Oleidesulfovibrio alaskensis DSM 16109: one gene and its partner. The protein of the gene in region 2 interacts with the protein of the main gene of each other region in a pairwise test. Links are inferred from orthologs where the notes say so. Each region holds a gene or a part of one and is shown on either strand. Other genes may lie near its edges. The genes, in order: sfsA and H586_RS0103340.

Region 1 (6,911 bases), on a different replicon or contig from region 2:
GCGGCGGGCGCGGTTGGCAAAGTCCATGAACTGCTCGATGATGGAGGACGGGCTTTGCGCCGAAGCATTGAAGGTTTTTTTGATGACCCCCATAACACCCAGCACCGTGGCCAGCGGGTAGTTGACCAGCGTGGCCCCTATGGTGCCGCCCACCACGATGAGCAGCGAAGGGATGGACACGAAGATCATTATACTGCCGCCTTCGAGAATGCCCGCAAGCACCAGCCCGAAGGAAATCACAATGCCGAGTATGGTTGCCAGATCCATATGGAGTTCTCTTTTTTCCCTGTCAGCGGGGGGAACGTTCGCCGAAGATGTCTGTACCCACTCTCACCAGCGTGGCACCTTCTGCCACGGCCTGTTCAAAATCATGCGACATGCCCATGGAAAGATGCGGCAGCCGCATGCCCAGCCGCTGTTCCAGACTGTCGCGCAGCCCGCGCAGCTGGGCGAAATACGGTCTGGCTTCTTCGCCCTGACACGTCAGCGGCGGCATGCACATAAGGCCCCGCAACCGCAGCCCGCTCATGCCGGCAACGGCATCGGCCAGCCGCAGCAACCCGTCACCGGCGGCAACACCCGACTTCTGCGGCTCGCACCCTATGTTGACCTGCACAAGCACATCCTGCACGGTGCGCGCACCTTCGGGCTGCTCTCCGTCCGGGGGCTGGACTGCCTGATGCAATTTGCAGGCCAGCTTCTCACTATCCACCGTGTGCACCAGAGCAAAACGTCCGGCCACATCGCGCGCCTTGCGTGACTGCACATGGCCTATAAAATGCCATGAAAGCGCAAGACCGGCCAGCGCCTGCTGTTTTTCCTGCGCTTCCTGCACATAGCTTTCGCCAAAGACGGCATGTCCGGCAAGCCGCGCCAGTGCTTCCACCGCGGCCGCCGGATGAAATTTTGATACCGCCACCAGTGTCACATCTTCCTGCTTTCTCCCCGATGCGCGCACTGCGTCATCCAGACGGCGGCGGACAGACTCCAGCCGCCCGCACAAAGCTTTTTCCTCTTGCTCAAGCACAGTATTCATCCTTTCACGGACAGTGACGGCGGACCGCCCTGCGGCAATCCCTTCCGGCACTTCCTGTTTTCCCGTACGTTTTTTTGACAGCCGCCACCGCCCCAAACAGCAATGCCCCGCCGTCAGGCAGGGCATCGCGGCGCAGACAATACCGGCAGCAGGCCGTAACCGGCGGGGCTAGCGGGCCCCCATGCCGATTTCAACCATAAACTGTTCGTTGTCCATCCAGTCGTCGGTGACGCGCACCCACAGGTCAAGAAACACCTTGCGGTCAACCAGCGCCTCGATTTCCTTACGCGCATCGGTGCCTATTTTTTTCAGCGTCTGCCCCTGCCTGCCGATGACCATGCCTTTGTGGTTCTTGCGGGCAACGTGAATCACGGCGTGAATGACCACACGGCCTTCCTCTTCCAGATCTTCCCACTTTTCCACGCTTACGGCGCTGTTGTAGGGCAGCTCCTGACGCAGTTCCAGAAACAGCTTCTCGCGGATGATTTCCGCAGCCATGAACCGCAGCGGCGCAGTGGAAACCTGATCGTCGGGAAACACGGGGTCGGCCACGGGCAGGTGCCCCTTGATAAAGGCAAGCATCTGGCGCAGGCCGTCGTCATTCAATGCTGAAACGGGAAAAATCTCGGCAGCGGGCCACATTTCGGCCAGCTTTTCCAGCAGCGGCAGCATGCGCGACTTGTCGGCAAACATGTCGACCTTGTTCAGCGCCACAACCACCGGACGTTTTTCGTGCCGGATGACCTCGATAAGCGGCTCAATGTCGTTATCCAGAAAATCCGGCTTGCGGACGTACAGATTGCTGTCCAGCACCACCATAATCACATCGGCGCCGTCCATGCTCTGCCATGCGGCCTGCAGCAGCAGCCGGTTCATCTTGCCGCGCAGCTGGTGGATACCCGGCGTATCCATGAAAACCACCTGAGCGTCGGGCTGTGTAAGAATGCCCACAATCTGGTTACGGGTGGTCTGCGGTTTGGGCGTCACAATGGCTACCTTCTGCCCCAGCAGGCTGTTCATCATTGTGGATTTGCCCGCGTTGGGCGGGCCCATCAGCGCTACCCAGCCGCAACGGTGTTCTGAAGAATGCGTCATATAAAAATCATCTCCTGATGTAGTGGTCGTAAATAAACCGAACCTTCTTTCATCCCCTTACCGCAAAGTCAAGCAGCACGCCACGGTATTTTGCCGTGCGCCGTTGACCTTTTGTCTTCAATCTGTATTACATGGATGCAGCAAAGGAGATAACCATGCCGCGAAAGGTGAAATCCGTCCGTGTTCCGGAAGAGCTGGCATCGCTCGATCTTTCCGCCGTCATCGGCGAGTGCGAAAAATTTCTGCGCGATCTCGAATCGGCGACTCTGCTGAAACAGCAGGGCGATAAAGAGGCGGCTGAAGCGCTGCTGCGCGCCCGCGAGGCCGATCTGGGCCGCAAAGTGGGGCTGAAGGTGTGGGAAGCGCGCAAACAGTACGGACAACAGCGCCTGAAGGCAATGCATAACGGCGAAGAACGCGCCTGAAGCAGGCCGTACAACAGCCACGGGCGACGGCCGCCGGTTCTGCATGCCGGTCAGGGGGGTATTCCGTCTGCCGGCAGAATGCCCGTGCAGACGCCGGGTGCTTTATTCAGACGCCGGGCGGCGGCACAACGGGCAACAGCGGCCCCAGATCGATGCCGTGTTCGCTCACCAGTGCCCTGTGCGGGTACATTTCCACGCCCGCGGCTGCAGCTTCATAAAAAAGTCCGGCGTATACAGGGTCCACATAATCAGCAGGCCCGAAGCAATGCCCGTCCGCACGCTGCACCAGATAAAACATGGCGGCCCGCTGCCCCTGCCGCACAATCTCCATCATCTCCCGCAGGTGCTTCTGCCCGCGCTCGGTGGCCGCATCGGGAAAAGCGGCCACGTCGTCCTCTACCATGGTGACGTTTTTGCACTCCACCCACAAAGGCGGCAGACCGCTGTCCTGCGGCGCATCCATGCGCGCATCAAGCCTGCTGGCGCCGCAGCGGGCCTCACGCCGGAACATGGTGTACCCCGCTGCCCACGGCAATCTGCCGGCATGAAAAGCAGCTTCCAGCAGTCTGTTGGGGGTCTGCGTATTAACGCCCACCCACATGCCGTCCAGTCCGGCCAGTTCCTGCGTCCATTTAAGCTTGCGGGCGGGGTTGGCCGCCGGCGATGCCAGCACAGGCGCACCGGCGCGCAGCAACCCCAGCATGGAACCGGAGTTATTGCTGTGTATCCACACCCGCTCGGGCGCTCCGGCACCGGCCGTTTCCATCTCCACACTGAAGCGCTTGACCCGCCGTATGAATGTGCCGGTTATGCAGCCGCGGGGAAAGGCAATCAAGGGACTGTCACTCATTGCGTTTATCCTCTATAGTGCCGCACAGGAACGCAGTACCGCGCGGGGCAGCAGTCGTGCGCTCAAGCGGCAACCGGACCGCACCGCCTGAAAATGGCACTGCGGCGTAAAGTCAAATTTACAGCCGGTCGCTAACCTGATAACCACGCCGGTACGAGCACTATTCCAATACCAGCATGGGAGAACCCCCCGATGAAGATCTCCGACCGTCTTATGCAGGTCAAACCGTCGGCCACTCTGGCCGTCAACGCCAAAGCGCTGGAACTGAAAGCGCAGGGGCGTGAAATCATCAGCCTTTCCGTGGGCGAGCCGGATGTGCCGCCGCCGGCCCACATCGGCGCAGCCGCCAAAAAGGCCATTGACGAAAATTTCACCCGCTACACCGCCGTGCCGGGCATTCCCGAACTGCGCGACGCGGTCGCCGGATATTTCCGGCGGTTTTACGGTGTGGACGCCGCGGCAGAACACACCATTGTGACCAACGGCGGCAAGCAGGCACTGTACAATCTTTTTCAGGCACTGCTCAACCCCGGCGACGAAGTGCTTATACCCGCTCCGTACTGGGTAAGCTACCCCGCCATGGTGCAGCTGGCCGGCGGTACGCCCGTGCCTGTGGCTTCAGGGCCGGAAACGGGCTTTAAAACCTGTGTGGAGGAATTGCAGCGCCATATGACCCCGCGCACGCGGGTGCTGCTGCTCAATTCACCATCAAACCCCACAGGCGCATGCTATACCCGCCACGAAATCGACACCATCGCCGCATGGGCCATCGAAAACGGGCTGTTCATCATTTCCGACGAAATATACGACCAGCTTGTTTACGCCCCCGCCAGCCCCGCAGGGCTTGCCCCGTGGTGGCAGAGCAATCCGGAACAGGTGTGCGTGGTCAACGGGCTGGCCAAAAGCTTTTCCATGACAGGCTGGCGCGTGGGGTATGTGCTGGCGCATCCCGACCTAATCAAAGCACTGGGCAAAATTCAGGGGCAGTCCACGTCCAACGTCTGCTCCATAGCCCAGAAGGCGGCACTGGCCGCACTGACAGGCCCGTTTGACGCGCTGGACACCCTGCGCGAATCCTATGCCCGCCGCCGCGACATCGCTCTGGATATCATATCCGGCTGGAAAAACGTGGTCTGCCCGCGTCCCGACGGCGCTTTTTATCTGTTCCCCGACGTGCACAGGCTGTACACCGATGCCACGCCGGATTCCGCCACGCTGTGCACCCGCCTCATGGAGTCGGCAGGTGTGGCGCTGGTGCCGGGTGCCGCCTTCGGCGACGACCGCTGCGTGCGCATTTCGTATGCGGTTTCGGAACAGACCCTGCGCGACGCGCTGAGCAAAATAAGCAACGTGCTCTTTTCATAACTCTCCCGATAGGGAATAATGGCCGGCATATGTCCGCCTGTCCGCCTCCCGCGGCAGGCGGTCACATGCCGACCACGACAACCAAAGGAGCGAGCACATGAGCAACAGCGCCTTTCTTAACTGGACCCACGCCCGTCACGGCCGCATCTCCGGCACAGACCCTGCGTCCCTCACCCCCCGTCTGGGTGAAGCCGCCAACCTGCTGGGCCTTGAACTGGCCGCGGGCAGGCTGCCGTTCATCGACATGCCGTATGCTGACGGCATGACCGCCCGCCTGCAGGAGCTGGAACCGCTGCTGCGCCGTTTTGAACACATGGTGGTGCTGGGCATAGGCGGTTCCGCGCTGGGTGCCCGCGCGTTGCAGAAGGCTTTTTTTCCCGCGCAGGACAGACCCGCCCACACCGGCCCGTGGCTGTGGATAGCGGACAACGTGGACGCCGACAGTCTGGAAGCATGGCTGCAGTCGCTGCCCGCCGAAAAAACCGTGGTGGTGGTCATCAGTAAATCCGGCGGCACCATAGAAACCATCGGGCAGTATTTTCTGATACGCGACTGGCTGCGGACGGCGCGCGGCGACGCATGGACAAATCATGTCATCGCCGTCACCGACGAACGCAGCGGTTTTCTGCGTGAAGAGGCAGACACGCACGGCCTTGCATCCATGCCCGTGCCCGACCATCTGGGCGGACGGTATTCCGTACTTTCCGCCGTGGGGCTCATTCCCGCTGCCTTCACCGGCATGGACTGGCAGGCGCTTGTACGCGGAGCAAAAACCGTGGGCGCCCCCCTGTGCAGTAGCCCCGATGCGGCCACACTGGGCGCGCACCCCGCGTGGCATCTGGCGGCATGGAACCACGCGCTCATGCAGGCCGGATACAGCCAGCTCATTTTCTTTTCATACATGCCGCTGTGGGCGCACTTCGGATTCTGGTTCGCCCAGCTGTGGGCCGAAAGTCTGGGCAAGGAAGGCAAAGGCTCCATGCCGCTGCCCGCCGTGGGAGTCACTGACCAGCATTCCACCCAGCAGATGTTTCTGGACGGTCCCCGCGACAAGGCGTGCCTGTTCCTCACCTGCTCTTCACTGCCGCAGGGGCGCACCTTTCCCGGCGACATGCCGCCCAAGTGGGATTTTCTGCGGGGCAGACGCTTCGGCGACCTGCTGGAAGCAGAAGCACTGGGCACCCGCATGGCCCTGCACAAAACCGGCACCCCGCTGGTTGAAATCGGCATGGCGCAGCCATCCGAAGAACAGGCAGGCAGGCTCATGGCCCTGCTTGAAATAACCACACTGCTCACAGGCTGGCTGCTGGATATCAATCCGCTGGACCAGCCCGCAGTGGAGCTGGGCAAACGGCTGGCAAACGCCAGACTGGGTGCTCCCGGCTATGATACCGAAACAGCGGACCTCGGCGCATTTCTTGCCGCGCAGGGATCGCGTCAGGAGTTCTAACCATTGCCAGCATTATACAGCACGGGTGAGCGCCCGCTCCGGTTCGCCCGCTTTCTTTCGTGGGTCTCACTCGTGCTCATTCTGGTCACCAGCACGGCGTTTTCTTTTGTGGTTGCCAACAACGCCCGCAAAACACTGCTGATGAAGCAGAAAGAATACGCCATGCTGCTGGGTGAAAACCTTAACAGCCACATATACAAACGCTTTGTGAAGCCCACGCGCCTTGCCTTCGGCAGGGTCGAGCTTATCAAGCCATTCCAGTACCGCGGCCTTGATCAGGTCATACAGACAACCATCCACGGACTGCAGGTGGATTATCTGCGCATCTTCGACCACTCGGGCACGGTTTCGTACTCTTCGCGGCTGGAAGAAGTGGGCATGAAAGATCTGGCCGACAGAACCGTGACCAGAGCTTTTGAAAAAGGCGAACACAGTTTTTCCATTCTCTCGCGCATGTCGCTGCTGCGGGCCATGTTCAGCTTTGACATGGAGCCGGAAACATTCATCCTGCGCACCACCTTTGTGCTCAAAACCATGGAAGACCGCCTGGACGAAGACGAGCAGGAAATCATAGGCGTTATGGAGTTCGCGCAGGACATCACCAATGACTACAAGGCCGCCGTCAATTTTCTATGGCTTGTGGTGGGTGCCTCGCTGGCTTCGTCGCTGACACTTTTTGTACTGCTGGTG
Region 2 (6,908 bases):
CATCTTCTCTGCCGCGGGCATACCGTATGGGAACGGAGGTTTCTATCTTCTGGTGGCGGAAAAAACCGGTGATGCCTGAAGAACGGTTGAGGTCTGTTATAACCTCTTCCAGCAGGACTTCGGTTTCAAAGCGGGCAGTGGCAAGCAGTTCGCCCGGTACATAGGCGCGCAGTGCGGCCAGTGTACATTCTATTGCTTTGAAAATATTGTCCCGCCGTATGGCTGACTTGGCGCGCGCAAGATTTTGGCGTACGGTTCTGGGAGATGTTTTACGAAGCATGACCATGCCTTATGCGATAATTCGGCAACAGTAGCTTTCATGAGTACTGTTGTAAAGACGCTATTTGAGTACCGTTAGCGGATTCCCTTTACATTGCTTTGATGATAAAGGAAATAGCGTTCGAAACCGCGGGGGATAGGCAGGGTGTGAGGGGGACCGATGACAGCTTCAGATGATTTGCCCGGAGTATTGATTGTCGAAGACGGCAGGCTTGCCGCTGCAACTCTGCGTATCCAGCTGGAGTCATTAGGGTATGATGTGCTCGGGGTGTTTGATAACGGTGAAGAGGCGGTGCGTTGTGCCCCTGATCTGCGTCCGGACATAGCACTGGTGGATATAATGCTGTGCGGGGCATTGGACGGTGTGGAAACCGCAGCCCGTCTTGCAGCCGGATGCAATCTGCCGATCATTTTCATAACCAGCAGTCAGGATGTGGAAACATTCCAGCGGGCCAAGCGGGTCAATCCGTTCGGTTATCTGGCAAAGCCCGTGGCGGCGGACACGCTGCACCGTTCCATAGAGATGGCCATTCACAAGAAAAAGCTGGAACAGCGGCTGCTGGAAAGCGAAGCCCGCTACCGCCTGATTGTGGAAAGCCTGAATGACGGACTGGCCATTCTGGATGCCGGGTACCACATCCGGTACTGCAATACCAAGCTGGTGGCCATGCTGCAGAATACCGGTGCCGTGGCTTTGCATGCGCCTTTCACTTCTTTGCTGCATCCGGGCAGCGTTTCCCGCTTTCTGCTTACCGCACAAAGTGCAGCGACAAGCGGATTTGCTTCTTTCGGTGGCAATCTGCAGGCTGTCGACGATGTGGCTCTGCCTGTCCGGGTGGGGGTATCCTGCCGAAAGGCTGAAGGTAACCGGCAGTCGGAATATGTATGCGTTTTGACGGATGTTTCCGAGTTGGTTGCTTCTGCGGCGGCGCAGCGTGAAGCCGAAGCAAAGTACCGCACAATTTTTGAAAACGCCCACGAAGGAATTTTTCAGGCCAGAGCAGACGGTCGCTTTCTGGAAGTCAATCCATCCATGGCGGCGCTTTTCGGTTTTCCCGATGCGGCAACCATGCTGCACGAGGTGCCCTCGCTTTGCGCTTTGTTTGCCACGGGAGCGGAACAGGGTGAGCATTGCCTGCCTTTTCTTGCTTCGCAGGAGTCGGTGCATGGTTTTCAGCTGCAGCTCATGACGCGCAAAGGTGACACCGTGTGGGTGGAGCTTAGCTGTCATACCGTGCTTGATGCTGCCGGTAACGTAAACCGGCTGGAAGGCATGATCATTGACGTGACCGAGCGGCGCAAGCACGAATTGCATCTGCTGCGGCTGGCCACAAAGGATGATCTGACCGGCGTGAGCAACAGAGCGGCGTTTCGTGATATGCTGAAAAAATCTGTCGAAGAGGTGAAAGAAAGCTCCATCTGTTCGGCGTTACTGTATATTGACCTTAATTATTTTAAAAAGGTTAATGATAAATACGGTCACTACGTGGGTGATATGGTTCTGCGCGAGGTGGCGGCAAGGCTGAGCAGCAGGGTGCGCACGGCCGATGTTATCGGACGTGTGGGCGGTGACGAGTTTTGTGTGCTGCTGCGCGGCGTAGGCGGGGTGGAACGTGCCGTCAGTCTGGCCGAAGATATGCGCGGAGTGCTGGACAAGCCCTTTGAAAATTTGCCCGAAGAGCATCGTCTGGGCATGAGCATAGGCGTGCTGCTGCTACAGCCGCCCGATGTTGTTGACGCGGGCGAAGCCATGCGGCGTGCCGATTCGGCCATGTATCATGCCAAAACAACAGGCCGGGGGGTTGTCGTCTGGGAAGAAGGCATGCTGCAGAGCAAGGCGTGCTGACCGCTATGTCCAGCTGCGTTGCACTTCGGCGGCGCTGCTGTTCAGAATATGTATGACATTGTCCGGCACAAGTCCGTGAATGCTTCTTCTCTGTAGCCAGCGTTCGCGTATCAGAGAAGCGCTGACCTGCAGCGCGGGGATAGGCATATACAGAATGCGTCCGTTGGCCGCTGTGCGGAATTCGTGTTCCACGGCCGGGTGCCGGGGCATACACGGAGTCAGTGCACTGCCCGGCCAGTCATGTACTGCCTGCATGAACTCTCCGGCCGTATCTGTTCCGCGTGTGACCACCAGCAGGTCGGCCATATCGGCAAGCTCGGTTCCTTTATGCCATGCCGGTAATGTGGGAAAATCACCCGCTCCCATCACAAACAGCGGTTTTTCCTTGGTATGCCGTGTCATCATCCGCAGTGTGTCATACGTGTACGAGGGGCCGCTGCGTTCCCCTTCGGTTCTGTTTACCCTTGCCCAGTCAAAAGGCTGCACCATGGCTTCAAGCATACTGCAGCGCAATGCAAACGGCAGAATGCCGCCCGCATCCTTGTGCGGCGGGACACTGCACGGCAGCAGCTCAACGGTTTCAAGACCGAGGGCTTCATATATTTCAATAATGAGGCGCAGATGCCCCACATGCGGCGGGTTGAATGTGCCGCCGAACAGCGCTTTAGTATGCATTGAGGTACCGGAGTATCTGCCGGCAGGGCGGTATGATGCCCTGCCGGCAGGTGAAAAGGCTACTGACGAATCTGACCGTTTCCGAGCACCACGAATTTTGTCGTGGTCAGCTCTTCAACTCCCATGGGGCCGTATGAGTGCAGCTTTGAGGTGCTGATGCCTATTTCGGCCCCGAGCCCCAGCTGCCCGCCGTCATTGAAGCGGGAAGAGGCATTCACGGCAACCATTGAAGCGTCCACCTCACGCACAAAGCGCATGGCGTTCTGATGATTGCGGGTGCAGATAATTTCCGTATGGTTCGAGCCGTGCTGTGCAATGTAGTCCTGCGCTTCGTCCTGACTGTCCACCACCTTCACGACCATCACCAGATCATGAAATTCCGTGCCGGGATCGGTCTCTGCCATAGGCACGCCATGGGGTGCCAGCAGGGGCAGGGCGCGGGGGCAGGCACGAAAACTGACACCGGCGTCGCCGAGCTTTTGCGCTACGGCGGGCAGCAGCGTATGAGCTTCGGAGCGGTGTACCAGCAGACCTTCAAGAGCATTGCACACTCCGGGCCGCTGTACTTTGGCGTTAAAGATGATTTCGCAGGCCTGCTCAAGGTCGGCGCCTTCATCGACATAGGCGTGGCAAACGCCTTTGTAGTGCTTGAGCACGGGCATGCGCGCATCGGCCACCACAGTGCGGATCAGTGTTTCACCACCGCGGGGTATTATGACATCAATATATTTTTCCAGTTCACACAGGGCCTTGATGGCGCCGCGGTCGGTGGAGGGAACCACCTGCACGGCGTCTTGCGGCAGCCCGGCGAGTATAAGTGCCCTGTGGATAAGCGAGGCCAGCATCATATTGGAATGAAAAGCTTCCGAACCGCCGCGCAGTATCACGGCATTGCCGGCCTTCAGGCACAGAATGCCCGAGTCCACCGTGACGTTGGGACGTGATTCATAGATCATGGATATGACGCCGAGCGGGATGCGCATTTTGCCCACCAGCAGTCCATTGGGCCTTTGCCACTGTTTTTCGGTGGCCCCGATGGGGTCGGGCAGTCCGGCGACAAATTCGCAGGCGCGGGCCATTTCTTCGATAACAGCATCGGTCAGGCGCAGCCTGTCCATGCGCGGAGCATCAAGACTCCGGTCTGCCGCTGCGGCCAGATCCCTGGCATTGGCTTCGGTGATGGCTTTGTTTTCCTGACGGATAAGCTGTGCCAGACTGAGCAGGGCGCTTGTTTTTGCAGAAGGGGATGCAGCGCGCATGGCACGGGCGGCTGCGGCTGCTTTTTTACCCATCTGGTTGATTGTTTCCTGTATATCCATGATGCCTCCTAGCTTGATAACCGCATTATGAATCTGGCAAATTATCCGTTTCTGCACTAAGTGGCAATACACCGTCCTGACGGTTACATCGCTTAATTCCCTTTTGACATTTCTGTAAGCCATGCTTACAAGTGACTGCGTTTTCCAAGAAACGATCACGTGGAATACCGTTATGCGGCTTCCACCCAAGGAGATAGTACGAATGTCGCAAGCCCGAGAAGAACAGACGTCGCTGCTGCATCAGCTGAGTTCTGAAGTTACACCGGAAGCTGACCCTGCATTGCGCTTTATTCTTAATAATATCAAAACGATCAGTCTTTCTCTTGGGGCTGTTGTCTTACTGGCCGGCGGAGCGGCTGCCTATTCGTGGAACAGTGCCGCCACGCTGAAAAAACAGCAGGCCGAACTGGGCATGATTGTTGCCACCAAAAGCGGTGTCGAAAAGCTTCAGGCTTTGGACGCTTTTGCCTCCGGCGTTTCCGGCAAACTGCAGACCGCCGTAAATCTGGAAATTGCCAGAACCGGTTTGGAACTGAAGCAGTATGACCGTGCCGCCGCCGCTTACAACGCTGTCATAGCGCATGGGGAAGGCCCCGTGTTTATGGCCAGGTTCGGCCTGGCGCAGGCATTGCTGCAGCAGGATAAAGCTGCTGAGGCGACAGATATTCTGATGGCCCTTGCAGCAGAAGCACCTGAAAGTTTTACTGTTTCCGTAAACAGAATGCTGGCCGAAGCTGCTTTTGAAGCCGGACGCTACGATCAGGCTCTGGCTGCTTTTGAAACACTGCAAGGTGTTGTTGCAGCAGATGAAAAAGGCTATATTGCCTTTCGTGTCCAGAGCCTGAAACAGCGTATGCAGAGCGGCAGCTAGCCCTGCCTGTCATGCGGCGAGCGGACACCGGCGGCGGAGCATGGTTGTTGCCCTGTTTCTGCCGTGTGTCGGTTTCATCCGGCACGGCTGTGTGCGACTATGTTTTTTGCGGTGACTTGCCGTGAACAGCACAATGTGTTTGACCTGAACCATGCTGGTAGTCGACCTAGGTCTCAGCGCCGTGGCCGGACGCCGCAATCAGCACTTATTATGAACCAGATCAATACCCAAGATTCCAGATTACAGCCATATCTAGGCACGCTGCAGCGCATTGTTTCCGACATGGGCCCGCAGCGTCCGTTTCAGTCTTCGCTGAAGTCATTACTGCGCACGCTGGCTGAAAATCACCATTTCAAACGCCCCCACCTTGTTATATTCGATCCCGAAACACAAACGCTCAAGCTTAGCCTGACGCATGATCCTACCAAAGCGCAGGATGTGGAATATTCGCCGGGAGTGGGGGTGACCGGACAGGTTTTCAGTTCCGGACAGCCTGTCATCGTGCCGAGGATGAAAGATCATCCTTCGTTTCTCAATAAAGCGTTCGGCCGTTCGGAAGAAGAGCTGGCAACTCTGGGCTTTATATGCGTGCCTGTGCTCGGACCGGGCGAAGAAGCCTCTCCCCGGGAGGTTATCGGCACACTGAGCGTGGACACGCCCATAACTGACCTGCCCTCTCTGGAAGGACAGTGCCGTTTTCTGCAGGTTGTTGCCGGTATGATAGCCAACCAGGCTGCCTACCTGCAGGAAGAAATGGCCCGTCAGAAGCATATGATGACGCAGGGCCTCATAGGCGGTGACGTTGCCGAAAACACGGTGCAGGCCGCTAATATTGTGGCTGCATCCAAGTCCATGCGCCTTGTGCTCAATCAGGTGGCTCAGGTTGGTCCCAGCAGGGCGACGGCTTTGCTGCGGGGCGAATCGGGCACCGGCAAAGAGCTTCTTGCAGAGGCCATACATCAGGCCAGCCCCCGGCGTGATATGCCGCTTATCAAGCTTAACTGCGCGGCTTTACCATCCGATCTGGTGGAAAGCGAGCTGTTCGGCTATCAGAAGGGCGCGTTTACAGGTGCTGTCCAGAATAAAAAAGGCCTTTTTGAGCTTGCACACAAGGGGACGCTGTTTCTTGATGAAATAGGTGAATTGAGTGCCTCGGCTCAGGCTAAAGTGCTGCGTGCCATTCAGGAACAGGAAATTCAGCGGCTCGGCAGTGAACAGACCATTTCCGTTGATGTCCGCCTGATCTGCGCCACACACCAGCATCTGGAAGAGCTTGTGGAGAGCGGCAGTTTCCGTGAGGATCTTTATTACCGGATCAATGTGTTTCCGGTGTTCATTCCTCCGCTGCGCGAACGCCGCGAAGATATTCTTCCCGTTGCTGAGCATTTTCTTAAAGAATACGCAGAGGAATATCAGAAAAGCATCAAGCGTATTTCCACCCCTGCCATCGACCTGCTTACACAGTATCACTGGCCCGGTAACATCCGCGAACTGAAAAACTGCATAGAGCGTGCAGTGCTGGTGTGTGATGAACAGGTTATCCGTACGTATCACATGCCCCCTTCGCTGCAGACAGCAGAAAGCACAGCAACAGATTCCAGTCTGTCGTTCTGCGAGGCGGTGGCCAAGTTTGAGCAGGAACTACTGGTTGACGCGCTGAAAAAAGCCCGTGGCAATATGTTGCAGGCTGCCCGCGATTTGCGCGTAAGCTACCGTATTGTTAACTATAAAGTTAAGAAGTACGGTATCGATGCCAAAAAGTTCGCTGTCAGTAAAGGACGCATGGGCAGGTAGACGCCTCTGGCGGATGAAAGTAAAAGCGGAGGTTCCGGCGGGAACCTCCGCTTTTTTGTATTTCGCCGGGCGGCACGCAGCATACTGCGGGCCGGAGTAAAGGCGCCGGCCTGAGGAGGCTACG

The links.
Region 1: the proteins of H586_RS0103340 (region 2) and sfsA interact in binary tests that used the Escherichia coli proteins (3 or more experiments, as listed by UniProt). The link is inferred for Oleidesulfovibrio alaskensis DSM 16109 from one-to-one orthologs.

Annotation. Positions count from the first base shown.
Region 1 is NZ_KI519496.1:8,152-15,062, forward strand. What follows is about bases 1,535-4,500. They hold sfsA (DNA/RNA nuclease SfsA), read right to left. Parts: upstream 3,407-4,500; coding sequence 2,663-3,406; downstream 1,535-2,662. Other genes in these bases: era (GTPase Era), read right to left, coding at 1,535-2,131; H586_RS0116650 (hypothetical protein), read left to right, coding at 2,287-2,556; H586_RS0116660 (pyridoxal phosphate-dependent aminotransferase), read left to right, coding at 3,599-4,500. In the rest of the region: H586_RS0116635 (flagellar motor protein), read right to left, coding at 1-267; H586_RS0116640 (YggS family pyridoxal phosphate-dependent enzyme), read right to left, coding at 290-1,036; more of era, read right to left, coding at 1,205-1,534; more of H586_RS0116660, read left to right, coding at 4,501-4,771; H586_RS0116665 (hypothetical protein), read left to right, coding at 4,869-6,221; H586_RS0116670 (sensor histidine kinase), read left to right, coding at 6,225-6,911. UniProt on the Escherichia coli protein: Binds to DNA non-specifically. Could be a regulatory factor involved in maltose metabolism.
Region 2 is NZ_AXWQ01000005.1:98,414-105,321, reverse strand. The notes cover bases 1,990-4,952. They hold H586_RS0103340 (glutamate-5-semialdehyde dehydrogenase), read right to left. Parts: upstream 4,120-4,952; coding sequence 2,860-4,119; downstream 1,990-2,859. Other genes in these bases: H586_RS0103335 (tetratricopeptide repeat protein), read left to right, coding at 4,322-4,952; nadD (nicotinate (nicotinamide) nucleotide adenylyltransferase), read right to left, coding at 2,129-2,800; H586_RS19865 (diguanylate cyclase), read left to right, coding at 1,990-2,125. Also shown: H586_RS0103355 (tetratricopeptide repeat protein), read right to left, coding at 1-280; more of H586_RS19865, read left to right, coding at 440-1,989; more of H586_RS0103335, read left to right, coding at 4,953-4,990; H586_RS0103330 (sigma-54-dependent Fis family transcriptional regulator), read left to right, coding at 5,201-6,784; H586_RS0103325 (hypothetical protein), read right to left, coding at 6,904-6,908. UniProt on the Escherichia coli protein: Catalyzes the NADPH-dependent reduction of L-glutamate 5-phosphate into L-glutamate 5-semialdehyde and phosphate. The product spontaneously undergoes cyclization to form 1-pyrroline-5-carboxylate.